Regions from separate parts of the Paenibacillus sp. MB22_1 genome, predicted to be linked through region 3. Evidence: riboswitches for the same ligand, from Rfam matches in the RefSeq annotation. Region 3 holds a riboswitch; each other region holds the start of a gene.
What was found. Region 3 has a riboswitch for cyclic di-AMP ahead of ACL02P_RS22135 (hypothetical protein). Riboswitches for the same ligand answer to the same signal wherever they lie in the genome.
Positions count from the first base shown of each region.

Region 1: another riboswitch for cyclic di-AMP. It lies ahead of ACL02P_RS18570 (C40 family peptidase); the one in region 3 lies ahead of ACL02P_RS22135 (hypothetical protein).
Region 2: another riboswitch for cyclic di-AMP. It lies ahead of ACL02P_RS11600 (C40 family peptidase); the one in region 3 lies ahead of ACL02P_RS22135 (hypothetical protein).

Region 1 covers NZ_JBLADV010000002.1:1,441,785-1,451,869, forward strand. Annotated here, with positions in the region: gene motB (flagellar motor protein MotB) at 1-58, opposite strand, end outside; gene motA (flagellar motor stator protein MotA) at 39-842, opposite strand; gene ACL02P_RS18550 (hypothetical protein) at 1,034-1,327, shown strand; gene ACL02P_RS18555 (4a-hydroxytetrahydrobiopterin dehydratase) at 1,498-1,797, shown strand; gene ACL02P_RS18560 (c-type cytochrome) at 1,884-2,243, opposite strand; gene ACL02P_RS18565 (GNAT family N-acetyltransferase) at 2,408-2,905, opposite strand; gene ACL02P_RS18570 (C40 family peptidase) at 3,179-3,670, opposite strand; cyclic di-AMP (ydaO/yuaA leader) riboswitch at 3,675-3,871, opposite strand; gene ACL02P_RS18575 (C40 family peptidase) at 4,132-4,623, opposite strand; cyclic di-AMP (ydaO/yuaA leader) riboswitch at 4,628-4,764, opposite strand; gene ACL02P_RS18580 (hypothetical protein) at 4,986-5,816, opposite strand; gene ACL02P_RS18585 (M1 family metallopeptidase) at 5,851-7,851, opposite strand; gene ACL02P_RS18590 (YwhD family protein) at 8,043-8,555, shown strand; gene ACL02P_RS18595 (heavy metal translocating P-type ATPase) at 8,633-10,085, opposite strand, start outside.
Region 2 covers NZ_JBLADV010000002.1:1,271-11,355, forward strand. Annotated here, with positions in the region: partial or broken gene asnB (asparagine synthase (glutamine-hydrolyzing)) at 1-20, opposite strand, end outside; gene ACL02P_RS11585 (M56 family metallopeptidase) at 112-675, opposite strand; gene ACL02P_RS11590 (IS1380 family transposase) at 757-2,085, opposite strand; gene ACL02P_RS11595 (BlaI/MecI/CopY family transcriptional regulator) at 2,577-3,008, opposite strand; gene ACL02P_RS11600 (C40 family peptidase) at 3,208-3,678, opposite strand; cyclic di-AMP (ydaO/yuaA leader) riboswitch at 3,683-3,817, opposite strand; gene ACL02P_RS11605 (heavy metal translocating P-type ATPase) at 4,218-6,353, shown strand; gene spoIIP (stage II sporulation protein P) at 6,496-7,416, opposite strand; gene ACL02P_RS11615 (IS4 family transposase) at 7,780-8,988, opposite strand; gene ACL02P_RS11620 (hypothetical protein) at 9,174-9,347, shown strand; gene ACL02P_RS11625 (LuxR C-terminal-related transcriptional regulator) at 9,521-10,085, opposite strand, start outside; gene ACL02P_RS11630 (sensor histidine kinase) at 10,005-10,085, opposite strand, start outside.
Region 3 covers NZ_JBLADV010000002.1:2,254,259-2,264,343, reverse strand. Annotated here, with positions in the region: gene ACL02P_RS22160 (histidine kinase) at 1-2,056, opposite strand, end outside; gene kdpC (potassium-transporting ATPase subunit KdpC) at 2,144-2,752, opposite strand; gene kdpB (potassium-transporting ATPase subunit KdpB) at 2,785-4,815, opposite strand; gene kdpA (potassium-transporting ATPase subunit KdpA) at 4,829-6,511, opposite strand; gene ACL02P_RS22140 (potassium-transporting ATPase subunit F) at 6,544-6,621, opposite strand; gene ACL02P_RS22135 (hypothetical protein) at 6,783-7,190, opposite strand; cyclic di-AMP (ydaO/yuaA leader) riboswitch at 7,302-7,463, opposite strand; gene ACL02P_RS22130 (ATP-binding protein) at 8,024-9,592, shown strand; gene ACL02P_RS22125 (response regulator) at 9,579-10,085, shown strand, end outside.

The DNA of each region.
Region 1 (10,085 bases), 810 kb from region 3:
AGCTCTCGTCGGCATGTTCTTCGTGATCTTGGTGTTTTTTATTCTTTTTGCTCACCATCAACGGCCCCCTTTTCAAAGATTTCCGCACGTTCCGCAGGGGTTAAGAACACGGCAAGCTTCTGTTGAATCGCAATCGTAGACACACCCGATTGAATGGACAGCAGGCCTTCCACCATCATCAATCGGATCTCCATCTCTTTCTTCGAGAGACGTTTCAGTTTATTGGCGATCGGGTGCCACAGCACATAACCGGTGAAAATACCGAATACCGTCGCGATAAATGCGCCCGAAATCGCATGAGCCAGAATTTCCATATCGCTCATGTCGGACAGGGCGGCAATCAGACCTACAACGGCGCCAAGTACCCCGAGCGTCGGGGCATACATCCCTGCCTGCGAGAACATCAATGCACCGGCTTTGTGACGCTCTTCGGTGGCTGCGATATCCTCTGTCAGGACGTCCTGCACGAACTCTTGATCGTTACCGTCGATGATCATCCGCATGCCGCCGCGCAGGAAATCATCATTGATCTCTTCAACCTTCGCCTCCAGCGCCAGCAAGCCCTCGCGGCGGGTAATTGTCGCCCATTCCGTAAACAGGGTGATCAATTCCGCTTTGCTGATCATTTTAGGTTTGACGATCGTCAATTTAATCAAAGTCGGAAACTTCTTCAACTCCGACAGCGGGAAGCCCATAAACAACGTTGCCGCCGTTCCGACAAAGATGATGACAAAGGCCGCAGGGTTCTGGACCAAGCTTTCTACGGGTGCGCCTTTCAGGAACATACCTAAAATCAGGGCAATCAATCCGAGAATCAAACCAATAATTGTTGAAAATTCCATTGTACACCTCGTCCTTGAGAGAAATTGAACCTTACCTACCCTTCCCGCATCCTTGCGGAAAGGGGCACGCCTGCACCGTTTGAAACGATTATCTATTTTATCGACAGATTTCCCTTTTTTTTTAAGGTGTTTTTTCCGGTATAATAAGAATGCGGCCTGAAATGCAGAAGGTCGAAAGGGAGGATATCGCAGTGGGCGTGAAGCACGGCAGAGATTATGAATTTATTTTGGCTGATTTGACGAACGCGGTTGGCCGGATTCAAGATAGTTATCTTTTCTTCGAAATGGAGTCTTCCGAATGGGAAGTGTTATCGGATACCGATCGCGGCGAGGTGCTTGAAGCTCTGGCGGAGGATTTATTCTTTGGGTTGGGTTCGGAGCCGATGATCGAGGTGGGCAGTGCGATCGTGATCTATGATCCCGAAGGACATCGCATCAATATCCTGATTGGGGATTCCGAATTGACCTCCGTATCCTTGATATGACCGGATACTGTTGCTGCCGCTGTACCATCCAATGGCGATAAGCATGAAGGCAGGGGTTTGAGAATACAATAGTTGGAGACGAAGCTAGGACAAATCAAACTTCAGATCCTGGTGCGTGACGAGGAAACTTACATATACAGGAGTTCTTGAAGAGAACGGGAGGAAGAATAATGCCGTTTACACCGCAAGAAGTAGAAGCGCATTTGGAAAAACTGGAAGGATGGGAACTAGAGGAAGGACGATGGATTTTTCGTAAATATACGTTTTCCAACTTTATGAAGGGAATCGCATTTGTTGATGAGGTAGCAGCGATCTCGGAAGCATTTAACCACCATCCCTTTATCACAATCGACTATAAAACGGTAACGCTCCGTTTGACCTCTTGGGAGGAAGGCGGCATTACAGCCGTTGACATCAAGGAGGCGCAACAATATAACGAGGTCTACGAAAAGATGCGGTCAGGGGATTAACCAAATCAGAGCATGATCGAAACTATAGGGGTAACAAAACGACCGCCGGGAACGTAAATTCCCGGCGGTCGTGCTTTTTCGTGCTTTTATTTTTTCTCCGCAAGCCACATGGCGACGTTCGCAATTTCCTCTTCCTTTAAGCGATCCTTAAAAGAAGGCATCATGCCGCCCTTCCCTTTAGTGATGATGGAATACAGTTGTTCTGCCGTCAATTCCGAGCCGATCTTCTGCAGATTTGGGCCCGCTCCGCCTTGCAATGTATCACCGTGGCAGGAGATGCAATTTGCTTTGACGATGGCTTCGGCTTGTTCTGCGTTCATGGTGATTTCAGGCATTTGCGGCTTGGCTTCTTGCGCAGCCTCTTCCCGGCTTGGCAAGGTGAACATCAATACAAGGGCTAAAGCGCCTGCGATGACGAACAAACCGCTCATGATCCACTTTTGCATTTCAATCGCCCCTCCTATGTATGCTACCTATCCATTATAACGGAACACGCGGGTTGATCATAGTCTTTGTGTCCAAATTAGGAACAAAAATGATCCGTTTTCATTAAATTGTGTACCATAAGTCATAGTCTTAATCAAAACAGGACATAAAAAGGGGCGTGCCTTTATTCAGGCAGCCCCTTATGAACCATGCAATAAAACGGTTTGGACACCCCGCCAGGCGTCATCTTCTCGTACAGATCCGTGATGACAAACCCAGCCTTCTGGTAGGCCCGGATCGCCCGGGTGTTCCAGGTCAGCACTTCAAGGTCAATCTGGTTTTCCGGCTTACGGCGCCGGGCTTCCTCCACGATGGTCCTCACAAACTGCTTGCCCAGCCCATGGCCGCATAGCTCGGGCTTCATGCCGATGCCAAGCCGGGTGACTCCTTCCATCGGGAAGTACTGTGCGAAGCCGGCAAGCTCGCCCTTTTCATTCAACACGGAGACATACTGTTCGGCGCGGATCGCCGGGTTCCCAAACTCCACGTCAAGCGCTTTCATTTGCTCCCAAGGCAGCCAGCTGTAGATGTCGTAAGGAGAATCGTAACGCCAGGTGCAAATTTCCGCGCCATGGGCTTCTTCCATCGGCACGATACGAAACGGAGACATCGATTGGTCCATATTGCCCCTCCTTTGTTAAAGGAAAGTCCGTCGTAATTGTTCCATTATCCTCACAATAGCCGGAAATACGCAGCTTGTAAAGGTTTTTGCCCCCCCTTCGGGAATTTGTGAGATTTGCGCGGGATTTTTGGCTTTGCGGCAACCTTTTTCCCAGTTGTTTCGTTATATAGATAAGAGTACAGATAAAAAAAGACCGCAAGGCGGTTCCAATGAGAACCCGGCCCAGCGGTGAATTAGTGATGATGAACAGGATGAAACCGATAGATCAATGGATTACGATTCCGCAGCGTAGACGGAATAACCGTATTTACTGAGAACTCGCTTCGCGCCAACGTAGCGGTTCTGGTAATAACTATTGCTTAACTTGTCGATCCGGATGCCCTTGGATGAGGACGCGTGAGCGAATTCACCGTTGCCGATGTAAACACCGACATGGGATACTTTGCCCGTCCCCGTCGTCTTGAAGAAGACGAGATCCCCAGCTTGAAGCTCGCTCTTGGGTACCGGTGTGCCTTGCTTATACTGGGCGGCGGACACACGCGCCAGCTTGATGCCCATCTTGCTGAAGACGTACCGGGTAAATCCGGAGCAATCAAATCCCGCTGTCGTGGTGCCTCCGAATTTATAAGGCGTCCCGTACACGGAATCGACGATACTGGATAGCGTCGTTGTCTCGGCTTTTGCGGAGTCGGCAAAGGCGCTACCTGCCCCCAAGGTAAATAGGAGGGCTAAACTCGTTACCGCTGCTGTCAAAGTCTTTCTCAAGATGTCTTACTCCTTCCAAGGCCTACGAGGTTAGCTTATGGATTCGGTTGAAGGTTCCCTATGATTTGCTATAGAGGTAAGTAACCTTGATTGAAATGGTAGTTATTAGTTTGGGAGTTGTTACCTTTATAGCGAAAATCAATTCACCCTATGGTGGGTCCCCCGCTTCCCGGGTGCGTGGGAATTCGGCAGTTTCATTGTAGATTGCACCCAAGATCTTGCACAGAAACAGTTACAACAATAATTACAAAGTTGTTACCATTTACGTTGTTCATTTTACCAAAGCCGTCCAGAGTTGACAAGTTTGTCGAAAAAAACGCTTCTATTGGCCTGTTTTCGCGAGGCGATTCGTGGGTAATGGTTCCTAAGGGACTGGGGCTAGGGAGAAGGAGAAGGGAAGACAAGGAAAAAACCCGCAGAGACGTTGTTATCAACATCCCCACGGGCTTCGTAGCGAGTTCTTATTGAACATCATCGTGTTCAGCAATTTCACCGGTCACATCTTCATACTTGTCGTTGCTCATGATCCGTTTCGCTCCAACGTAACGCTCGACGTAATACTTCTCGCTTAATTTGCTGATGACTACACCTTTGGAGGAGGAGGCATGAGCAAATTTGCCGTCGCCGACGTAGATGCCGACATGAGAAACGCCTTTACCGGAAGTATTAAAGAAGACCAAATCGCCCTCGATCAATTCGCTCTTGTCAACCGCAGTTCCCATTTTGTATTGGGATGCGGATTGGTGAGGCAGCTTGATGCCGATCTTCGAGAAGACGTACATCGTAAATCCAGAACAGTCGAACCCGTCGGTTGTGGTTCCGCCCGCAACATAGCTGCTTCCGAGCGCGCCGCCGATGACGCTGTCCAGTTTGGAATCGGCGAAAACGCTGCCAGTTCCAATGGTGAAAAGCATGGCAAAACTTACTGCTGCTACCGTCAAACGCTTCTTCAAGAAGTTATGCTCCTTCCAATGCCTACGAGGTTAGCTTAAGGATTCGGTTGAAGGTTCCCTATGATCCCTCTAAAGCGAGATCAATTCACCCAAAGTGGTTCCCCCGTTTCCCTGGTGAAGGGAATTCGGCTTTGTTTTTCACACCTGACATTTCTTATTTGACATCCGGCACCAATCTCCTGCCAAAGATGACAAAAATAATTACAAAACTGTTACTGAAATTGCGTTGCTGTTATTGTAACAAAGTCAGGTATCTTTTGGCAATGCCTAATTCACAAGATTAAGAGGGGAAATAGGACTGAAGGCCTTCGCCAAACGGCGAAGGCCTTGTTGTTACGGGGTTTTTGAGGAGTTAAAAAATTTTAACTTTTTTGTGCCTTTGACTGCCAAAGATGAAATTGAGAGGCGATCTTCCAGACCTTAAACGTGCAGCGGAAGAGGGGATAAGCCTGCTGCAGGATCAGGGCCAGCATCCCCGTCCAAACCCAAGATGCGGTTCCGAACAGAAGGAAGAGGATCAGGCCAAAAGCCCCGAGAATCAACGAGATGGAGATGCCCTGCAAGAGGGTTCGGAAGCAAACCAGCAGGGAATTCCAAACCCCGGCCTTAAACAGGTAGCCGAACTGGACAAATAACAGGCACTGCCGGATGAACCAGCCGTAGATGAACCAGCCAAGAATCAGCCCAAGCCCGGTGAGCCAGGTTGCCATCGGGATTTCCATACCGGTGAGTCCAGGCCAGAGCGACAGCAGCCTCGGTACAATCCAGAAGGCGGGCAGCAAGGTAAGCACGAGCTCCATCGCGTAAAACAGAATCACCGGTTTGCCAAATTCCTTCATCCCTCGGAACAGGGGGAACCCCGGGCTGCGGTGATCGGCCGGTGTGAAGCCGTAGAAGATTCCGGCTTGGATCAACGGAGTCAAGATCATGCGCAGGACGACCATCCCTGCCAGCAGCCAGCAATACAGCCGAACCTCGGGATTGCTCCATAAATTCATTTGTCCCTCAAGCAAGAACAGTAGTTTCGACAGCGCAGTGGGCGGCGGGTCAGGATATCGTTGCAGCAGCGCCATTACCGCGGTATCGACCAACCTGTACAAGAACAATCCCCACAGCAGCTGGTACAGGAACAAGATGATGACCGAGGGAAATTGGCTTTTCAGGGCAGTCCACCCCAAACGAACGAAACTCATTTCTTTCCCTCCTTATAGAAGTATGGACCTAGGTTTACCACAGAAGTCCCCCAAGGATCGCTTCAAGCAGCTTGGTGACGCTCATATTGGAGCGGGACAGCGTGGTTTCAGGGACTTCCGCTTTCAGATAGTTGTTGATGTGAAGGTTCTCCACCGTTAAGGTGTAATCCGGATCGATCTGAACCCATGCCAGCGGTGCTTTATATTGCATCTTGATCTCGAGGCGAGTATCTTCCCCGTTCCATTGCTTGCGTACGGTGTGACCATCGGTGAAGGTAAACAGCAGCGGAACCTTCGGGTGGGTTGCCCCTTTGCGGGTAAAGACTACGTTCGACTCGTAAATCCGGCCGCCTTCTTGGCTGATCGGAGTGATCTGAATTTTTTCCACTGCAAAATCCGCCATTTTCCCGTCATAGACGTATTGCTGAAAATACTCTTTCCAGCTGCGGCTGGTCACTTGCTCAACCACCCGTTGGAAGTCGGCGGTCGTTGGGTGCTTAAACCGGTACTGCTGGCTGTACGTGCTCAGAATCCGCTTCATCGTCTTGCTGCCGACCTGCCGCTCGATATCAAACAGGATTAACTTGCCTCGGTAGTACGCATTCTTGGCATAACCGTCCCCGGAGCCGTATTTCCAGGCGTTCTGGGTCAAGGAAGCCGGCGAGGTAATCATGGCGGACTGGATCGGCAAATTCGGGGTGATTCCGAACTCCTGCTCCATGAGCTTATCCTCTGCATAAGAGGCAAAAGCTTCATCCAGCCAAGCTTCCTCGAATTCATTGTTGGCGATCATCCCGTAGAAGAACTGATGGGCGATTTCATGGATGACCGTGCGCTCCAGATCGTCGTATCCGGGGGAATCGCTGACGGCTCCAAACGCGGTGACCAAGGTTGGATATTCCATACCTCCCGCACCGTTTGCGTTCGCCGGTGGAACCACAACGGACAGCGTGGAATACGGGTATCGTCCATACCACTTACTGTAGTTCGCCAGAGCTACCTTGGCGGCATAGAAGTAACGTTCCTTCAGATCCTTATGTGCAGGATCGAGATACAGCTTGATCCGCACGCCGGGAACTTCGGCAGAGGAGAACGGCTCTTCTACATAGATGAAGTTCGGCGAAGCCGCCCAAGCGAAATCGTGGACGTCGTCGGCGTAGAATTGCAAGGTTTTCCGTCCGTCCTTCAAGACCGCCTTTTTGGTCTGAAAACCGGTGGCTGCCACGGTGTACGTTTCGGGCACGTTGATCTTTACGCTATAAATCCCAAAGTCGGAGTAAAATTCCGAGTTCCCGTGATACTGATGGAGGTTCCAGCCTTCGGACGTCCGCCCCCGGGTACCCACCGGCTCGTACACGCTAATCTTAGGAAACCATTGCCCTGCCATGACGAAATCGTCGGCCACGCCCATGCGGGCAAAAATCTTCGGCAGCTTGACGGTAAATTTCATCCGCAGCGTCAGGCTTTCGCCGCCCTGGACCGGCACGGGCAGCCGCACCTTGGCTAAAGTTTTATCCTTCGTATTGCCGTCGTCAGGCTGAACGTACTGAATCCGATGCAGCAAGGAGATGCCGTCGGTCGTTTTCAGCTCGGTGATCTCCATGGATCCCCAGCCGTCTTTGGGCATGACGTCGTTCCGCAGTTTTCCGCCCGATTCCTTCATAAAAGTCGTATCCTCGGAAGCAAACGCGTTAGGATATAAGTGCAAGTACACCTCGTTGATCGTTTTCTTGCCGGGATGGGTCCAGGTCAGCGTCTCCGAGCCGGTTAACGTACCTTCCTGCTCGTTCAGCGTGACGTCGATGTGGTATTCGGCGACCCGATTGCTGAGCACTTCGGCGGTCGGTTGCTGAATGGTTTCAGTTTGCGGCGGTGCAGGGGTTTGTCCGGTTTTTTGGACCGCTTTAGGCCCCGCCTTGGCCGGTACGAACGAAGCCAGCGAATCCCCCCCTCCCCGCAGGGTCACCCAGGCGGCTCCGAGGGTGAGGCACAAGGCAAGGATGGAAATGCCGTAGACAATAGTACGTCGGGTCATACAATGGATACCTCCCGTTGACAAGCATCTACAGCATGTATATGTTTGCATTTGGAAGATTATTAGTTAAAATTGAGAGGTAGTTAAAAAGCCATTTTTTGAACTTGGATTGAAATGTAAGGATAACTATATAAGCCGCTTTTGTTTAATGGGAACGGAGGCGGCAGGCACGCAGGAATATGGAGGGAATTATGGATCAGACACCGAAATCGGGTAAAAAGATTTTTGCCCTCAACATTATCAGTAATGATGAGAAGAGCAAACATAAAGGCTTTGGCGCGGGTTCCATCGATTTGAACAGCATGTCCCCGGTCATCATCGACGGCGATGAGGTGTACATTGACATCGGAGCCATGCACGCCAAAAGCAAGGTGGAGAAAGGCATCAAATTTTCGACCAACCGTGAGGACGTTCCGAATGGCCGCCAGGTCTGGATCGTTTGGGTTGCGGTAGACCGCGGGCCGGAAGGCCAGTTCTACGGTGGAATGACGGCTTGCGAGATGTTGATTGATACTGAAGCGCGCCGAGGCTGGAAAATTCTTGCTGACCATGTCAACAAAATGGATTATGCGTTAAAACGCAGAGTGATTTTGGACGGGTTGAGCAAAGAGCAGAAGGCCGGGTTGAAGCAGCTGCTGATCGAGACCAACGCGGAATGGTGGGACCGCTCGCCGGAAGAGCTGAAGGCGGCATTGGACGCGTAAACTGAATAGACGAGGCAAAAGAGAAGCGCCCCTATCCGGTTGGATCCCGGAGGGGCGCTTTGATTTGCAAATGGATGCTAGCGATAGGGGATGACCTGAACCTTCGGCGAATCCGCTGTTTGCGGGTCCTTGCCCAGTAAAATCGTCAGTCCAAACAGCGTCACGAGGATGGTCGCCCCCATATCGGACATGACGGCCACCCACAGCGTGAGCCAGCCGGGGATCGTCAGCAGCAGGGCCATCAGCTTAAGCGCAAGGGAGAGGCCGATATTCCAGGTGACGATCCGGCCGGCCCGCCGGGCGATGCGGATGGCGCGGGGGAGATGGCCAAGATGATCCTGCATCAGCACGATGTCGGCGGTCTCTACGGCGCTGTCCGTGCCTTGGCCCATGGCGATCCCGAGGTCGGCTGCGGCCAAGGCCGGAGCGTCGTTGATCCCGTCGCCGACCATCGCTACCGTCCCGCGGCCGGCCAGCGCCTGGATGTGCGCGACCTTCTGCTCCGGCAGCAGGCCGGCATGCCATTCGCTGACACCGCTGCGGTCAGCGATCGCTTGGGCTGCTGCGGCGTGGTCGCCCGTCAGCATGACGGTGCGGGCGACTCCGGCGCGGTGCAAGGCGCGGACGACGTCCGGGGCTTCCGGACGGAGTTCATCAGCGAGGCCGAACAGGCCCAACACGCGCGTGGATTCCGCGGCGAGCACCACGGTGAGGCCCTCCGCCTTCAGGCGCGCGAGGTCTTCGGTAACGCGCGCCCGCTCCTCGCCGCCGAGGGAGAGCTGCGCGAGCAGCGCTTCGCTGCCGACGAAGCAGCGAACGCCATCGACCTCGGCGCTCACGCCAACGCCGGGCAAGGTCACGAGCCCGGCGGGCTGCGCCCAGCCGTTGCCGCGCTGGGCGCCATCGGCGCGAGCTCCGTGAGCGTTGCTGCATTGCCCGCTGCTCGATGTTTCGCAGCGGCAGGCCACGTCGCCGCGATCGTCACTGTTGCCGCCGGCGCGGGCGGCAACGTAGCGCACCACCGCAGCGGCCAGCGGGTGCAGGGAGCCGCGCTCCAGAGCGGCGGCTACCGAGTAAAACCGCTGCGGCACATACGTGATCTCGCGCTGCACCTCCGGTTGCCCCTTCGTCAGGGTGCCGGTCTTATCGAACGCGATCGCGTCCAACTTCCCGAGCTGCTCCAGATGCACGCCGCCCTTGACGAGCACGCCGAGCCGCGCACATCGGGTCATCCCGCTGACCAACGCGATCGGCGAGGATAGCACAAGGGCGCAAGGGCAGCCAACGATCAGGATGGCTAAGCCTTCATAGATCCATTTCATCCACGGCTGCCCGAACAGCAGCGGCGGAGCCAGCACCACAAGCGCCGCCAGAATCATGATGGCCGGCGTATACCACTTGGCGAACCGATCAATAAACAGTTCGGTTGGCGTCTTCTTATCCTGCGCCTCCTGCACAAGATGCATGATTTTGGCCAGGGATGAGTCTTCGTATGGTTTATCGATCCGGACTTGAAGCAGACCTTCGGAA
Region 2 (10,085 bases), 2.3 Mb from region 3:
ATTCCAGCTATTCCACACATGTATCTATTCTCCTGTCGCTTTTAAATATGAATCATTGGACCATCTTTTATACTACAATACGTAGTTTTAAAATGAAAAAGAAAACGGCTTTTATGTGCAGCCGTTAAGTAACATTATGACACTAAATGTGATGAATACACTAAAAGATATAACCATAGGGGGAATATCCAGTATTGGAACTTTGATATGAGAACTCGGTTCAATTAATTTTTGTATCCGGTAATTGATGGGATCATCCGCAAATCCAACCCCAATGGGGAATCGTTGATGATTTGAACTCGCACATTTATATAATACACTGCCCAAAGCATATGGTGACCCCATGTGTCTCATGGCATATTGATCGGCATCAATCTCCATCCATACATGAATAAAATGATGCATTTTTTTAAAGATCGGTACAAAAGGAAGACTATTCTTTATGATATTTATGATTAACGAACGAAGAGGATCGAATCTTTTCAGATGAGCGTATTCATGTAGCAATACCGCTGTAATTTCTTCTTGATCAAAACATTCCAGCATTTTGGTGGAAATAACAATTCTCGGTCGAATAAATCCATAACCTGAATCCGTGACGCTTTGTATTGCTCGATTGAAAATCTGGTTGTTATTGTAAAATGTGCGATTTTTGACGCTGACAAACTGTTTAATGAGATCGCACTCTGATGGAGCGCATGATCAAACAGACCTTGGCTGACAAGGCCTTATTGACCCCTATAACATTCCATCCTGTCAGGTAAAGGCACAGTAAATACGACGGATAACGGGAAACCACGGACTGTTGCAGCCGAAATTGAATCGAATACCTCGCGCATGTCGAACCAATCTTGCCGCCATGTAAATAATATTCTGGATAACCGTACGAATACGGCGACGCTGCACGTTGTTTCGAATCGGCGAGTCATGCTCACGCAGACTCTCCTGGCCGATGATTCGAAGAAGGTTATAGGCAAACAAGCCGGCATGCAGTACGAGATCATTCGTTGCGAATTTTCCTGCAGGCAGACGCTCCAAATCCAAATCGGTTTTGATTTCGCTGTGGAATTGCTCACTTGTCCCATGATCGCGGTAAAGCTCAATCACTCGTGACGGGGCACAGCGAAGCGACGTCCAATAGACGCTCACTTCAATTTCCGGGAACAGCAACACTTGTCGATCCCGATCAATCGTTCGATGAATGACGTGGAACACTTGGCGAAGGGGGCGGTCGAATCCCTTTTCGCGAAATTCTATCGCGCCGATATATTCGACTTTTCCTTCGCGCTGCTGGCAGGCGATTCCCGTCGTTTCCGCAATGCGCAGCCACATTTCCTTCGGTTCTCTGCGGAGATTGGCCTTGATGATATAGTCGGCTTTCTCGCGATGACAAACATGCAAATTTTCGGCGCTGTCGTTTCCAGCGTCCATGCGAATGAGCAGCGGCAGGTCCGTTGCACGTTTGGCGTATGCGATGCTCTGTTCTAAAAATGCGGCTGTTCCCTTCTGGCAATGCACACTGCCCTCACGCAGTTCCACATTAACGCCATAGCCTTCTTGGCCCAGGTAGGCAAAGATGGGAGCATAGCCGTCAGTCCCTTTGTAAGTACGAGATACGCCTTCTTTCTTTGTGCCGGAATTGTCGAAAGGAGATACGTCGATATCCAGCGGCGCATAAGCCTTTTCACCTGCTGTCAGCCCTGTTAATGGAGCCTTTACCTTGCGAATGAGATCAGCGGATTCCTCAAGTAAAATCCGGTTCCATTCCGGCGTCTGTGCTGCGGCGTCAAGACGCTGGCGAAGAGTCGGGCTGGAGGGGACTTTTTGGAGCTGAAGGCAGATTGTGAATACATCGTCTTTTCGAAACGGCTCAATATGGTCAAAGTCGCTCTTGCCTTGGCAGAGCAGGCCCAGATAGCTCTTCATGACATCGGCGTGGGAATGAATCGGTGTTTTCATACTTTTGATCTTTGTATGATTCAGGCGCTTTCTAAGTCCAGTATGCGCAAGCAAAGCGCCAACGGTTGCAAGACCGGCGTGAGTAGAGAGAATTAACTCTTTCGAGCGGACAAATTGGATCTTCATAGAGCACCTCTCAGGTGAAATTGGAAAAGTTATGATTTTCTTTTAATTTCTTTACCGGAGGTGCTTTTTCCTTCAATTATCTTTAATTTTCAAAGAACCTTTATCACGGATTCAGGCCATAAGTTAAAGCGAATAATGAATGGTCTTTAATAACTATTATTTTCCCATTAAATCTTTGATATTTTTTGTTTATTGCTTCCGTCAACAAAATATCCGATTTGAATTGGACTTCTTTATTCCACTGTATTTCAAGATACACTTGTTTGAATAGAATGTAAAAAAATGACAGAAAGCTATATAAAATGATGATATTCAATCCTATTAATATGAACTGGTGTATCATTGTGGTCTCTCCAAGAGCGGAAAGACAATATTCCAATATTCCCCATTGAATGGAATAACCCCAAATTTCATGCAGAACATAAAATGCCATATGACTCCAAAAGAGCAAACCAAGGACGATCATCAAGTAAAAAATAATCGAATGCTTTTTAATGGTTATCATGGCGATTTTTTTTCCATTCATTTAAACGTGATTCTAATAACTTCATCAACTGAGGATCGGCCTGCTGCATCGCATCAACCATATGATTTACCATCAAGTTCCCATAGTCGTTAATTAAACCTACGGTAACAGTTTTCGTTTGTTCGGTAATAAATTCTTCCTTGCTTTGTACAGGTTCAAAATAACTCTGTCTTGCTCTTCCCTTCCCTATAGTTGCTTTCTTCAGATGCCCTTTTTCAATCAAGCGATTCATCACCGTCATCACGGCATTGAAAGATAAATCATCATCCAGAAGAGACTGCACTTCTTTAATGGTTATTCTATTATGTTCCCAAATAATCTCCATGATTTGAGCTTCTAGAGAACCAAAAAAGCGATTTAGCCCCTCCTCGTTTAAATACATACGTTTAACAGACATGCTTACACCCTTTCATCCAAAATTGACTCTTAAAGTCCTATCTTGGACCAGAATCAACAACTGCTGTAAGTCTAACATACTACACATTGTAGTTAATAAATCTTCTTTGGTCAAATTATGAATATGATCGTCCTCTTTGGATGATCATATTCGAAAAATAGAAGGACAAGCCCATAACTATAGCTTGTCCTTTTAAAGGTTATTCTTCACCAATCATTTTAAGGTAACTCTGCTCACTCACAACACGTCTTGCAGTAACATACCGATTTTTATAATAAGATTCTGACAAACTGCTTATTCTTACACCTTTACTACTTGAAGAGTGTGCAAACTTATTGTCGCCGATATAGATGCCTGCATGAGAAATCCCCTTCCCATCCGTATTAAAAAATACCAAGTCTCCAGCTCGAAGATTGTCCTGATCCACCGGAGTTCCCTCTTTTGCCTGGCTTTTTGACGTACGAGGCAAATCCAATTTGAACTTATCAAAAATATATAAAATAAAACCCGAGCAATCAAAACCAGCTACTGTTGTACCTCCATACAGGTAAGGCGTCCCCACGACTTTATCCACTTCATTTTCAAGTTTGACCGAACTAGCAAAGGAACTGGTAGCGCTTGCTGAAAAAATAAGTGCTGCACCTAATGCCGATAAGATCAGTTTTTTCAAATATGTAGTCTCCCTTCGATGCCTACGGAGTTAGCTGAGGGTTCGGTAGAAGGTTCCCTATATTCTTTTTTACGAAAAGAATAATTCACCCAAAAGTGGTTCCCCCGTTTTCTGTTAAGAAATTCGGCAAAAATTAATTTTTTGTAACCCTACATAATGTAGTCTATTTTCTGTTATTTTGTCAATCCTTATTTTTTTAGAAGTACAAAAACCGTGATATGAATGGCTTAAATCACTTGCTAAAGGCTTTCGAGAGTTATTTGAAATGTCGAACTAAATGATTTTTTATAAAATAAAACCGCGCCGAAAATTGACATTATAATGTACCATATTTATACTACAATTTGTAGGGTTACAATATTTTAATTATTTAGCTTCCCTTCTTACATAGTGAATATGTCCTTAGCAACTGCTTATTTTTCTCTTCCTCTCTTCTACAATACGTTGATGTTGGAATAAGAACCGGAAGGTGATTAAAAATATCAAAAAAGGTTAAATTAATTACTTAAAAATAAATAAAAATGCGAAGGAGCAAGATCATGAATAACAATCATAAACATGATCAAAGCGATCATTCCCAACATTCCTCTGAACATCAACATAAAGAACTACACCACGAACCCAACGAACACCAACATTTACAACATGATGAACACGAGCACCATCATCAGCATGATGAGCACCGACATGTAAACCATGGCATGCACGCTGGCGGACATGATCATTCCAGACATCATGGGCATATGGTTGAAAATTTTAAAAAGCGTTTCTATATTTCCTTAATTGTCACGATTCCGATCCTGATCATTTCCCCAATGATTCAAATGTTTATGGGCGTAAACTGGCGATTTCCAGGGGATACGTACCTTCTTTTTCTATTGTCCTCGTTTGTGTTCTTCTATGGGGGCTGGCCTTTTATTAAAGGCCTTAAGGATGAGCTTTCCGCTAAAAACCCTGGAATGATGACTCTCATCTGTCTCGCCATCGTTGTTGCGTATGTATATAGTACAAGCTCTACTTTCGGTCTCACCACAACCGATTTTTTCTGGGAGCTTGCTACATTAATCGACATTATGCTGCTCGGGCATTGGATTGAGATGAAGTCCATCATGGGGGCCTCTAAAGCTTTAGAGGAGCTCGCCAAACTTATGCCTTCCGATGCACATTTGGTAAAAGAAAAAGGCGAGATTATCGAAATCGATGTCACTGAACTTAAAAAAGGCGATATCGTACTCGTCAAACCGGGGGAAAAAGTTCCGATCGACGGTCAGATTACTGAAGGCGAAACCTTGATTGATGAGTCGATGCTAACCGGCGAATCCGTACCGAATGCCAAGCAAGTAGGCGACCAAGTTATTGGCGGCTCCATTAACGGTCAGGGCTCTGTCAAGATTTCCGTTCAGAGCGTAGGCAAAGAGACATACCTATCGCAAGTAATTGCACTCGTTCAAGAAGCCCAGGCTTCCAAGTCCCGAGCTCAGGATCTGGCGAACCGTGCCGCTAAGTGGCTCTTTTATGGTGCCTTGGTGGTAGGGATTCTCACCTTTGCCGCATGGATTACACTAGGGTATCCGATCTCTTTTGCTTTGGAACGTATGGTTACCGTGCTGATAATTGCATGTCCACATGCGTTAGGGCTCGCCGCTCCACTTGTCATTGCAACTTCGACATCGCTTGCCGCAAAGAACGGACTCCTGATACGCAACCGAACCGCATTTGAAGGTGCGCGGAATATCCAAGCCATTGTGTTTGATAAAACAGGAACTTTAACTAAAGGGGAATTCGGGATTACAAATATCCATCTCGGTAACGCGTCCTCCGAGACGGAACTTCTTACCTATGCAGCAAGCGTGGAGACACATTCCGAGCATCCAATCGCCAGAGGCATTACAAAAGCTGCAAAGGAAAAAGGGATTCAACTTAAAGAAGTGACTGACTTCAAAGCACTCCCGGGCAGTGGCCTTCAAGGGATTGTGGACGGCAAGGAAATTATGGGGGTAAGTCCTGTATACGTAAAGGAGAAGCGCCTTTCATTTGATGAGGAACGCTTTAATCAATGGTCGCAAGAGGGTAAAACCGTTGTCTTTATCCTCGTTGATGGTCAAGTGGCAGGGATGATCGCACTGGCAGATATGATCCGAGACACTGCCAAAGATGCCGTTCAAGAACTAAATGATATGGGGGTTAAATCCATCATGTTAACGGGGGATAACCAGAAGGTGGCCCAATATGTCGGCAAGCAGCTAGGCTTGGATGAAATCTTCGCCGAGGTTCTCCCCCATCAAAAGTCGGATAAAATCGACCAGATTCAAGCAAAAGAAGGTTTGCGTACAGCGATGACCGGTGATGGGGTTAACGATGCTCCAGCGCTTGCCAAGGCAGATTTAGGGATCGCGATCGGTGCCGGTACTGATGTTGCGATTGAGACTGCTGACGTCGTGCTTATCAAGAGCAATCCGCAAGACGTCGTCAATATCATTAAGCTTTCCAGGGTGACCTATCGTAAAATGATGCAAAACTTATGGTGGGCGACTGGTTATAACATCGTTGCCATCCCACTTGCTGCAGGTGTTCTATTGCCGTTTGGCATTGTTCTCGATCCTGCAGTTGGCGCCATCCTGATGTCTTTAAGCACCGTCATTGTAGCCATCAATGCTAAATTACTGAAACTGTAAGCAAAAACTCCTGCCATTTAGGCAGGAGTTTTTGCTCAGGAATGTATCAAAACTTTGAATCATGAAGTTCCCATATTCAAAATATTTACATGAAGCTTGTCCATCGGCCCGAGGTCAGTAGAGCATTATCCGATCATGTTTCTTAAATGGCTGAGTTATGATCTTCATGCCAAATTTCATGAATCGCATCAGCCAAAATCGATATCGTACGATAATTTTCTTCTAATGCATTTTCAACACCGCCGATTTCAATAATAAGCGCGCTATATTCGGCAAGTGATTGATTATATTGTCCATTCCCGCTGGAGTGATCCTTTTGGTAAATCCCCTTGGAGATTCCAGGTATTTTTTCATTTAATTTATTTTGTAGCCGGGCTGCAAATTTCTTGATTTGTTTCCAATTGGGATTATCCCGTCCAACAACAAAATATAACTGAGCGTAATTCACATTGTTGTACAGTATGGTTGTTTTGCTTTTTGATTCCGAATCTCGATGTATATCAAATACATATTCAATGGATTTATGTTTAAAGAGCTCCTTGCTCAATGTAGCCTTTGAATAGGCGTAAGATTTTGCGTAGTCAAATTTATTTATTTTACTTGGATAATCTTCAGCAGATTGGATCACACTCATACCTTTTACTTTTAATTTATTGGATAGATCCTTTCCCAATAAAGTAACGTTTATTTTGGAATCAAAGGCCTCATTGGGATCGGTTTTACCTTGAAGTTCTGGCAACCAAGATTCACGATTATGGGTATGGTAAATCAGCACTCGTGGTTGCTCCGATTGCTTCGGCTTTTGAACCATCCTTTTCGCAGTTGGGGTCACCGCTGAATTTTTCAAGGAAGCGATTGGATTTGGCTTCTCTGCTTTTATTGTCTTACTTGATTTTTGAATAATGATCTTTTCTTCTTTTACCATCAGAACCTGACTTTTTTCAGGTAAGGTGCCAACTTTAGGTTCGTTTAGTTCAATGTACGCCGGGATGACTTTTAGGGAAATTAAAAAAGATGATAGAAACACTGACAGGCCGATCACTCTCAATTTGGTTCGCGTCATTGGTCTCCCCCTTCTCTTCGTTTTAGTACTAATCTATTTTTATTCGTAGCACTGATAGAATAGAACGAAATTAAGAGATTAGGACGCGAGCAGGCATGAGATAGGTGAAGCAAAATATTTAACATCACATTAAATCCACATAGTAACGACACAATTAAATGCTACGATAAACGAGTAGCAAAAAGTTGATAGAGGCACTAGCCTTGCATCTAAAGTGACATGGTATTTAATTAATTGTTAATATTAGTTATATCAGCTTATTGTATTAAAATTTTCCATTTCTATTTCCCGCCAATGTGCTAAAAGGGTAACAGGACGTGAAGTGTAGTCATGTTACCAAAAATTAGTAGATGAATCGTTCGGTTACTCTAGTACCATCTTGACGCTCTTGAGCTTCAACGGATGTTTTCTCGGCCTTCCTGGCCGCCCTTTCTTACGCCGGCCTTTGGATGGCCGAGACGGCGGTCGTAACACAGCTTGTTGAAACTCTTCCCACGATCGCTCAGCATATAAGCGCATGCGTTTCAAGATCTGCCATAAGCTTAGATCCGTTTGCATCTCTAACTTGATCAACAGCACCAAGCTGTACGCGATCAACGCCAGATAGATTTGGTTCCAGATGGCGGTCTGGTTTGCGCTGTAGATCTTCACCAGCCTCAGATGTTGCTTGATCCATTTGAAGAACAACTCGATCAACCATCGATAGCGGTAGATCTCGCTAATCTCTTGGGCAGAGCGATCCTGCACATTGGTCAGCAAGCGGTAGGTCCGTTTCTGCTCATCCGTAAACTCGATCAGTCGGGCTTGGAGGTAATGCGTCTGCTTCTGCTTATCGTTCCACTGGATCTCGACGTCCGCATCTATCGTGATGGGAAAACCCTCAGGAACCGCTCGCTGATGGAGGATGGTCACCTTGTTCTTGGTCTGCAATCTGGCCACAAACCTCATCTGTTGGTGAATCAGCGATTCATATAGCTCGTACTGGATATACCCGCGATCCATCACATGAATCGCATCGTCCGCCACCACCAGATCAAGAGCGACTTCCTGATCACTCACCGCCGCTGTGCTGTTGATGATCTTGCCGGGAAACACCGTTTCGCGATCGGCCACCACGAGCTGGGTATGGATCTTGACCGCATTTTGCTCTTTGCTCCAGTACGCCCAGCGTCCAGCTAGGGTAGGCAAGGTAAGCACGGTGGAGTCGAGAATCCGGAGCTTGCCGATATTCGGGATCCCTTGCTTCTGCTTGGTGATCTCCTGGATGCGTGCGATGTTGCAGAGAAAGATCGCTTGTAACAGATCCGTCGGGAGTTGCTTGATCTTTCGTGAAAGCTGAGAGGCACTGATCGACTTCAGATGGTCGTCCTGCAGATCCGGCATGATGCGAAGGTGTTCCGAGATTTCATCATAGCTGGTACGCCCTGCAAGCTGAGACTCCACAAAAATCTGAATGGCTTTACCGGTTGTAAGTTTGCGAGTGCGATGGTCGGCAAGCAGGCCGCGGTATTCTCCGACATTCAGCAAATTTAGGCATTTACAAATGACTGATTTTGAGTTATTGTTACCCATGCTATGGTCTCCTTCTGTTATGGAGTGGGTAACATGCCTACACCTTAACAATAGGAGATTTTTTTATGAGCAACCAGAAGAATACCAGTAATAGCAACCATATTTAGGATATTTTACAAACAATTTTTCTGTAATTTCTCATGTCAGGTTTGGTGCAAGGCTAGTGTGATAGAGGAGGAAAAACTATGGCAGTAAGCGGTATATCGAATTCAATGCCAAAGAATTGCGGGATGGGAAATATGCACGGAGGGACTAGGAAAACATCGTTAGATCACCAACATACTGAAACAGTGCATCAGCAGCACAAACCAGAGAAACAAGATCAGTATCGCGGACAAAACATAGATACTAAAGCTTAAAAGTTTAAATACCCTTGATTGTGAGGCAGGGATAGATAGCCAGTCGTCAGATTTCAGTCGACGCTGGTTACGCATTCCTGACTGGTTGTTTGACTAACAAACAAAAAGAATAGCACCTACCTGTATCGGTTAAAGGTGCTATTCCCGGTTTTCTATATCAATACACATGGACTTTATAATATTCCTTTCAATTTTGCTTTTTTGGCAGCTTCTCTACCGGTGTGAACCTTTAATTTTCGAATCACTCGGTTTACATGCTTTTTGACCGTACTTTCCGTTATATGCAAATGTTCCCCAATTGCGGAACGGGTATGACCATTATGAATAAAACGGAGGATTTCAACTTCGGTTCGCGTCAAATTTTGGCGCATTTCTTGTTGCTTCATTCGAACAAATTCGGATCGAAGCACGCCTGCAGCCGAAGCATGAATGGAGGATAGTCCCGAATGTGCAGCTCGAATTGCCTCCGGAATATCTTCGAGCGCCGTTTTGACAATATAATTGAAAGCACCGTTGCCGAACGCCTCGGAAACGATCTCTGCCTGGTCTAATACCGTAAGCATGATGACTTTCGCCTTACTCATGTAGACAATTTCGAGCGCTGCGTCAAGCCCGTCTGCCTTTTTCCCATCCAACACTACATCCAATAGTACCACATCAATGTCTAACATACTGACAATGCGAATTGCATTGACTTTCGTCCGAGCCGTTCCGACCAAAAACAAATCTGGTTCTCGA
Region 3 (10,085 bases):
CATCAGCAACCTCAGCATGATCGTGAACATACGTTACAACCCAGTCAGCCTTCAAACGATAAGCAATTCGAAACCCCCGCCTGATTAAGCGCTCAGCATTGGTGCTTAATGTTACCCCGACGAAGACCGTCTCCTGCTTTCTCCAAGGTCCGCGAAGCGAATCGTTTCTTTCCCAGGCTTCCAATCGTTCGTCCACATCGTCAGCGATTTCCCGTAGCGCCAATTCACGCAAAGCAATCAAATTGCCCGTTCGGAAGAAATGATTCAAGGCCTGATCCACTTTATCTAGCGCATAGATTTTTCCTTCCCGCATTCGTTGCTGCAGCGTTTTTGGATCGACATCAATGAGCTCGACTTCATCGGCCATGCGCAACACGTGGTCGGGGAGGGTTTCCCGAACTCGCACGCCGGTAATCTGTTCAACCGCATCGTTCAAACTTTCCAAATGCTGTACGTTCATCGTCGAAATAACGGAAATGCCTGCGTTCAAAATGTCTACAATATCTTCGAATCTTTTTTTGTTTTTACTGCCGGGCACGTTCGTATGTGCCAGTTCATCCACGAGTACGACTTCCGGATTGCGGCGAATGATGGACTGGACGTCCAGTTCTTCCAGATTCGCTCCACGATACTCCAACTTCGCCCGCGGGATCGTTTGCAGCGAACCGACTTGCGCTAACGTTTCTTTTCGTCCATGCGTTTCGAGAAGTCCGATGACGACGTCAATGCCTTTCTTCTGCAAATCGTTCCCCTCGCGAAGCATCGCATACGTTTTCCCGACCCCGGGGGCGGCGCCGATGAGCACCTTGAATCGTCCTCTCCGGATTTCCCCTATTTTTCGCTCCACTTCCTGATCGCTTAGCCTGCGGTAGCGATCATCCGACCGACCTTCCGTCAGCATTTTGGTCGGCAGTATCCGCTCTCCTTCCTTTTCAGCACGATCCGCAACGAAGTAGATATCCGTATGTCTCGATTTTTTAAGGATGCCGTTTGTAATCGATCCCCGCCACAGCTCCTGCCAGCGATTTAGCTTGGAATGGCCGAGTACAATTCTCGTTACCTGATGCAAGGTTGCGTAACGAGCCAACATGCCGGGAAGCTTCCGTCTACTTGCCAAGGTGAGTTCTTCGAATTTAGCTCCTATTTTATCGGCCAATTTCAAGAGGGAACGCTTAAATGCAGTTGCTTCGCGAGACAGCATTTTTTTCGGATGGACAAATGTGACGATCATCAAATCTCCACCCAAGCGTTTGGCAATTTGTTGGCCGCGGCGGACATGAATGGATCCGTTCCAATGGTATTGCGCCGAGACGAGAATGCGTTCCGCTACTCCGGAAGGCCCGGTTAAACCTTGCTCCATGCGGTATTTTTCGAGGGAATCGTTCACATCTTCCGCCACTAGCCGCAAAGCCAGCTCCCGTAATTTTCCGATGTTGCTTCGCTCAAACAACATGGGCGAGGAGTCACCGTTGACATGCCCCTCCTCCAGCCGTTTCAGTATCGTTTCCGGCGATACGTCGATCAATTGGACTTCATCCGCCATCTCCAATGTGTTTGCCGGGACGGTTTCCTCCACCACGACACCGGTCGATTTTCTCGCCAGTTCCGTCGCGCCGTCGAGTTCGTACACGTTGACGGTTGTGATTACGCTGATGCCATGATTCAGCAAAAATTGGATGTCATCCAGACGTGTCGGAAACTGTGCTCCTTCCCGATTGCGATGGGCAAGCCCGTCAACTAATACCACTTCCGGATTGCGTTTGACCAGCGCCTCGAGGTTCAAGTCCTTACGCTCCATTCCATCCTTGATCCAGTGAATGCTGGGTACACGTTCCAAGTCTCCGAGTTGCTCCACCGTTTCCGGCCGCTGTCTTGTCGAAACCGCACAAATGACGACATCGATTCCCTGCTGCTTCAAATGCTGACCTTCCTGAAGCATGTGGTACGTTTTACCCGAACCGCTGACCGCGCCGATATAGATTTTGAGCCGACCACGGTGTAGCTTGGAAATGGAGTACAGGATTTCTTCCGGCGTCTTCCTGCGAAAACTTCCCACTCTTGTTCCCCCCTTGCGCAAGCTCTTTACTAAAATGCGATAACCCCGCCTATTTGGCCATAGGCAGGGCTCGCAGATGATATTTAACTATTTCATAAGTTCGCGCAGCGCGATGTTCAATTTCAACACATTGACTCTTGGATCCCCGAAAATCCCCAAATCCCGTCCTTCGGTATGTTCTTGTACCAGTTTCTCGAGCTCGCTCGAAGACAAACCGGTCAACTTGCTGATACGCGGAATTTGCACGTTGGCGGATTCTGGCGTAATATGGGGATCCAGCCCTGAACCGGAGTTCGTGATTAAGGCAATCGGCAATTGGCTAACAGGAACGTCCGGATTGTTTGCCTTCCACGCTTCAACGGATTCTTCCGTCCTTTTCAGCAAGTCCGGGTTCGATGGCCCGTAATTGTTGGAACCGGAGGCTTCCGCTTTGTATTCAATGCTGGAGACCCGGCCTTGAAAATATTTTGGATCGGTAAAGTTTTGCCCGATTAATTCGGAACCGATGATTTCTCCGCTGCTGCTTTTGATCAAACTGCCGTTAGCCTGATCTGACATCAAAAGTTGCGCGATGCCGGTGCAAACGAGCGGATACACAATTCCGCATAGCAATATGAACAACAAACTGAGCCGAATCATGGAAAACAAGTAAGATCCGCGGGAAAGTCCCTGAACATGCTGCTCTGAATGATTCATTCCATTTCAATCCTCTCTGTATTCCGTTTCAACTACACCCATAAGTGAACGACCATGTCGATCAATTTAATCCCGACGAACGGCGCGATGACACCGCCCAATCCATAAATAAGCAGGTTCCGGCTGAGCAATTGGGCGGAACTCATCGGTTTGTAGGCAACGCCCTTCATGGCCAACGGAATAAGCAACGGGATAATGATCGCATTAAACACAAGCGCCGACAAAATGGCCGACATTGGTGATCCGAGTCCCATTACATTCAATACGTTCATTTCCGGAATCGCCTGCATGAACATGGCCGGGATAATGGCAAAATATTTGGCGATGTCGTTCGCCACGCTGAAGGTGGTCAGAGCGCCGCGCGTCATTAGCAGTTGCTTGCCGATCGCTACGACTTCAATGATCTTCGACGGATCGGAGTCAAGATCGACCATGTTGGCCGCTTCCTTGGCTGCCGTCGTGCCGCTGTTCATCGCAAGTCCTACATCCGCCTGCGCGAGTGCCGGGGCATCGTTCGTTCCATCTCCGGTCATGGCTACCAGCTTACCGGCCGCCTGTTCCCGCTTGATCACGGCAATTTTGTCTTCCGGCTTGCTCTCGGCGATAAAGTCATCCACCCCGGCCTCTCGTGCGATTGTCGCTGCTGTCAACGGGTTGTCTCCTGTACACATGATCGTTTTGATTCCCATCTTTCGCAACTGATCGAAACGCTCCCGCATGCCGGGCTTCACCGTATCCTTCAAATAAATGAGTCCGTAAATTCGATTGTCGACGGCAACGGCGAGCGGCGTTCCGCCCTCCGATGCGATCGCGTTCCCTTTTTGTTCCAAATCGGTGGGAATAACCCCTCCTTGTGCACTGACCCAAGCCTTGACTGCGTCAACCGCGCCTTTGCGAACTTTTCGTCCATTCGGCAAATCGATACCGCTCATGCGAGTTTCCGCTTTAAATTCTATGAATTCCGCACCTTCAGCCGCATTCGTTGGATACGTATACCCTTCTTTTTTCATGAGTTCGAGTACGGATCGGCCTTCGGGTGTTTCATCCTTCACTGAACTGACGGCTGCCCATTCGGCTACCGTCTCTACGGTCGTATCCCCAACCGCGATGAACTCGCTGGCCATCCGGTTCCCAAACGTGATTGTACCTGTTTTGTCCAAAATCATCGTATCGATGTCGCCTGCCGCTTCCACCGCTTTCCCTGACATGGCCAGTACATTGAAACGGGTTACTCGGTCCATCCCGGCAATACCGATTGCGGATAATAAACCGCCGATCGTTGTTGGAATGAGACATACCAGCAGCGAAATCAGAACGGGAATCTCCAATTTGATTCCAAGATAATCGGCCATCGGCGCCAATGTCACCACAACGATCAGGAAAATCAGGGTCAGGCTGACAAGCAGGGTATTCAGCGCGATTTCGTTTGGCGTTTTTTGTCTCTTTGCGCCTTCGACCAATGCGATCATCCGATCGATGAACGATTCGCCAGGGTCGCTTGTAATCCGTACGGTTATCCGGTCGCTAACGACCCGCGTGCCGCCGGTTACCGAACTGAAATCGCCGCCTGCTTCTTTGATGACAGGAGCGGATTCGCCGGTAATGGCTGACTCGTCCACGGAAGCGAGCCCATCAATGACCTCCCCGTCACCCGGAATCATCTCCCCTTGCGAGACAATTACAACATCGCCTTTGCGCAGTTCCGTGGACGGAACCACCTTCACGCTGTTGCCGGTCACTTTATTGGCCATGATTTCTTTTTTCGTCTTCTTGAGAGTGTCGGCCTGCGCTTTTCCTCTGCCCTCAGCCAATGCCTCGGCGAAGTTGGCGAACAGCACGGTAAATAGCAAAATTAGAAAAACCGCCAGATTAAATCCAACTCGTCCTTCGGTACCGAAGTAGCCCGGAAACAACGTCATTAACAACACGACGAACGTTCCTGCTTCGACGACAAACATGACCGGATTTTTCATCATGACAACCGGATTTAATTTGATAAAGCTGTCCAAGATCGCCTTTTTGACAATCTCTCCGGACAACATGCTTCTTCGTTTCGTATTCATGATCTCACCTCTTCTATTTCAGGAGCGTCAAATGTTCTGCGATCGGACCGAGAACAAGGGCGGGCAAAAAGGTCAAAGCTCCGATAATCAGTACGATACCGACGAGAATACCCGTAAACAATTTGGTGTCCGTGCGGAACGTTCCGATCGTTTCCGGAACCCATTGTTTCGCCGCCAGAGAACCGGCTACGCCGAGCAATGCCACAATGGAAACGTACCGTCCGAACAGCATGACAAGTCCCGTAGAAACGTTCCAGAACGTTGTGTTGTCAGCCAAACCTTCGAAGCCGGAACCGTTGTTCGCGGCGGAAGACGTATACTCATAAAGCACCTGCGATATGCCGTGGAAGCCGGGATTGCTGATGGCCCCTTTCCCCAAGTCCGTCAAAAAGGCAATGGCCGTAGGCGCAAGAATAATAAGCGGGTGAGCGAGAATCGCGATGGCAACCAGTTTCATTTCTCGAGCTTCAATTTTGCGCCCCATAAATTCCGGCGTGCGGCCGACCATCAATCCGCAAAGGAAGACACCCAATATTGCGTACATAAGCATGTTGACCAAACCGACGCCGTCGCCACCAAACACACAGTTCAGCATCATTTGCGCCAGCGGGACGAGACCGCCCAGCGGCGTCAACGTATCGTGCATGTTATTGACCGTACCTGTTGTAGCCGCAGTCGTAACCGTTGTAAACAAAGCCGACTGCGCTATACCGAACCGAACTTCCTTGCCCTCCATGCTGCCTTGCGAAGCGTCGATTCCGAGCGCATTCAGCGCTGGGTTCCCTCGCAGTTCCGATGTATAAACGATGGACAGGAAGGAGACAAACAAGATGAGCATCGCGCTGAAGATCACCCAGCCCTGTTTTTGATTTCGCGCGAATCTGCCGAACGTATACGTCAGCGCGGCCGGAATGCACCACATGGACAACATCTCGATAACATTGGTTAGCGGATTCGGATTCTCAAACGGGTGCGATGAATTGACGCCCATAAATCCCCCCCCGTTCGTTCCCAAGTGCTTGATCGATACGAGGGAAGCTACCGGACCGATCGCGATTTGCTGCGTCCCGCCTTCAAGCGTAGTCGCTTGAACGGTCGGACTAAGCGTTTGCGGCACTTTCAACGCAACTAGTGCCAATGTCACGATGATCGCCATCGGGATAAGCAAACGGGTGTGCGCTTTGACAAAATCGGTGAAGAAGTTGCCGAGCGTTTTCCCTTTGCTTGTCAAACCGCGAATGAACGCGATCGCTACGACGATGCCGGATGCCGCTGATGTAAACATCATCATCATAATAACAGCCATTTGCGAAAAATAGGACAGACCCGTTTCGCCGCTATAGTGCTGCAAGTTCGTATTCGTCATGAAGCTGATGACCGTATTGAAAGAAAGCGTTGACTCCATGTTATCGATGCCGTTCGGGTTGATCGGCAGCCATTTCTGGATGCGTAAAATCAAATAACTGACCGCCACCAAAATAACGTTGGTCAATATCAAGCTGAGCGTGTATCGTTTCCAGCTCATTTCAGCGCGGTTTTTCAAACCGGTCAGTCCGTAGATCAACCTTTCAATCGGTCCGAATATTTTGTCGGTCCGGTTGGGTTCATTGGAAAATACATGAAAGATGTATGCCCCCAAAGGTTTGACCAAAAAAACTAAAATCACAATGACCGCTACCAGTTGCAAAATGGCCATTTCATGCCCTCCTCAAACATATACAGATCATATTAAAATTTTTCGGGATTCACCAAAGCAAAAACGAGATATAAAAAAATCAAAACCGTAAAAACAGCAACTATTATCATGAGCGTTCTCCCCCCGATTCACCTGCAACTCGTCCGCACCAAGCTAAAAATAAGCAAAACAATCCATATACGCCACCTAGTGTTAAAATCATTGCGATATCCATCATGAATGATCATCCCTCCCTTCAAGCATGTACCCGGTACGTTTGCCTGATATGGATTCAGCTTTCGTTATCAAGCAGAAACGAAACATCATCGCTGCGGGTGTAAATGACATAGCTAGCGCCAAGTCCTTTGTAGATGAGTCTTGCATTGTTGCTGCCGGTGATGATATAGATCGGCTTGCCTGTCCAGGATCGGCAGATCTGAATGTATCGGCAAATCAAGGGCAAACTTGACTCAAACAAGTACACCTTCCCTACCGGTAACTCTGGAATGAGCCAGGTTTCCCGGTCTACAGTATCGACCATTAAGATGTGCTTGACGCCCAAATGTGTCAATCTCGACTTCTCTGTTTCATTATTGGTAATCGCTGCATAAGGTATTCCTTTGATTCGCAACGCTTTAATAAACTGCTCCCCGGTTTTGTTGGGCGCAGAGACGAGTACAAACTCATCTTGAGCTTCCATAGCCAATCTCCTCCATCCTGGTACAGGCAACAAAAAAGAAGCTTTCGGAAGAGGAACTCTTCGTCAGCTTCTTAGGCACGAAAAAACACCGTGTCTAATCACGACAATTGTTGCCTCTCTTAAAGACGCTTACGAGGTTAGCTGTCGGATTCGGGCGTAAGAGTCGCCCTACGCCGGATTTACCGGCGATTCACCCCATGAAGCCGACAAGACCGGCTTCGATTGGTTCCCCCGCTCCTTCGTGTTAATTGAAGAATTCAGCGATTGAAACGATGATTATCATGTTCACGAAACACCACAGAGGCATAAGCACTGTGGTCGAAACTTACGATCACAAGCTTCATCATCCTCTCTCTACAAGGGCCACACTTTTGAAAAGAGCTGCTTCCGCATTTACGAGTTTTGCTTATGGATTCGGGCGGTGAGAGTCGCCCTGCCCCTGCTTAAGCTTCGTATAAGCGGGGGAATTCATCCCTTACGGATCCGGTTGACTTGCTCTCACACAAGCACTGATCCGTAGTTGGTTCCCTCTTGTTCCTGAGTCACAATTAAGCAACTGTAAATGAAAAACAATTCAATTCATGGACGTATGTTACTCCGAGACAAAAAAACTGTAAAGTGAAGCATATTGTATATCCGCTTAAAAAGAGTGCTTTATGTTTGGGAATTCATGACCCTGGCAGAAGATCATCATTTTTCTCGTATTTACTCATTATTTTGAGGTTTTTCAATCATTTTTACGAAATTTTTACGCCCAGTACCGGTTTATTTTACTCTTTTTTTACAGTAACCTAGAGAGGAGAGACACAAAAAAGAGCAGGATGTGTTTTGCTATGCATAAATGGAATGCGGTATGGATTTCGTTGCGATCGTACGTAAGCACGACTTTGCTGATCGCTCTCATGACCATGGTATTAAAACCGTTTGGTCTTGCTTTTGACTTGGTCAATATTGCTCTTATCTATTTACTCCCGGTTCTTTTCAATGCCGTCTTCGGGGGACTGCGTCCTGCTTTCTACGCGGCGATCCTGGGTGTCTTAGCCTTTGATTTCTTCTTCGTGCCTCCTGTACTGAGCTTTACCGTATCAGACTTGCGCTATCTGGTTTCATTTGGCGTCTATTTGGCGGTGGCAGCATTAACGGCCAGCCTAGCGGCCAAGCTGAAGCAGCAGGTCCTCTTTTCCAAGCAAAGGGAAGCTCACACAGCTGCGTTGTACGCGCTTAGCAAGCAGATGAGCGCGATCGCGGACATCCATTCCATGCTGGACAATTTTTCCCGACAAGTTTCGCAGACCCTTGACACAGAAATCGCGATCTATTTGGCGGATGACCAGAATACCCTGAAACTTGCCCATGAGTCTGCCGATCTTCCTGACTGCAGGCAAGAGAATACGGAAATGTCTATCGCAAAGCGAGTGTTTGAGCACGTCGAGACGGCCGGAATGGAAATTTCGCGTTTGAACGAATCTCCGGGTTATTTTATTCCGCTTCGGACCGAAGACCGCACATATGGTATCATCGCGCTCTATCCGAATGAAGCGCGAACCGGGATCACAACCGAGCAAAAGCGGCTCTTCGAGGCTCTCGGAGGCTTGGCGGCCAGCGCAATCGCTCGCCTCAGGCTGGCGGAGGAAGCCCGAATTGCTCATCTAACAGCAGAGTCGGAACGCCTTCGTACTGCAATTTTGGATTCGGTCTCCCATGAACTACGCACCCCTTTGGCAACCATCATCGGCTCGGCAACCGGTCTGATCGAGGGCGGGCATATTTTCTCTGCAGAGGATCGAATGGAGCTTCTTGTCACGATTCGTGACGACGCCCTTCGTATGAATCGCCTAGTGACGAATCTGCTCAGCATGGTGCAGCTGGAGAGCGGGATGCTGCGCCTCAGGAAAAACTGGTGCGATGTGGAGGACTTGATCGGCGTCACGTTATCTCAGGTCAAAGACTTTCAACAACATCGAAAGCTGCGCACCGAGTTGCCGGATGACGGGCCCATTATGGTCCTGGGTGACGAAGTATTGCTAGAGCAAATGTTGGTCAATGTCGTGAGCAATGCGATCAAATACAGTCCGGATTATAGTGAAATCGTCCTGTCAGTGAAAACCGGGGAAGCAGGCGTTGTCATCTCGGTCTCCGATACGGGGATTGGACTGAACGAGGACGAATACGATCGGATATTCGAAAAGTTTTACCGTTCAACCGCTGCGAAGCAAATAACCGGTACGGGATTGGGACTTGCCATATGCAAAGGAATCGTCGAGCTTCATGAAGGAACGATATCGGCGCAGCCGAAGGAACCGCGAGGGACCATTGTAACGATAACCCTTCCCTTAAACAAGCAAGACGACTTGCTTGCAGCAGCTGAAGAAAGGGGAACCACGAATCATGACCATGAATGAACATGGGGCTCGCATTTTGATCATCGATGATGAACCCCAAATTCGAAAGCTTCTGAAGGTAACCCTGCAAGCCCATCAATATGCCATCTACGAAGCCTCGACAGGAGAGGAGGGCCTCCAACAGGCATCCTTGATGTTGCCGGACTTGATCATACTTGATCTCGGGTTGCCGGGCATATCCGGCATGGAAGTGCTCGGCCGCATCCGGGAATGGTCAAATTCGCCGATCATTGTGCTGACGGCAAAAGACAGGGAGGAAGATAAAATCGTCGCGCTCGACAGCGGCGCCGATGATTATGTAACCAAGCCGTTCGGGATGGGAGAGCTCGTCGCTCGAATGCGTGTTGCGCTGCGGCACGTAGCCAAATCGTCGAATGAGCCCATCCTCCAGATCGGCGAGCTGACCATCGACCTGGCACAGCGAAGCGTGGAGTTGAAGGGAGAACGGATCAAGTTGACCCCAACAGAATACGATCTGTTGAAAATTCTCGCC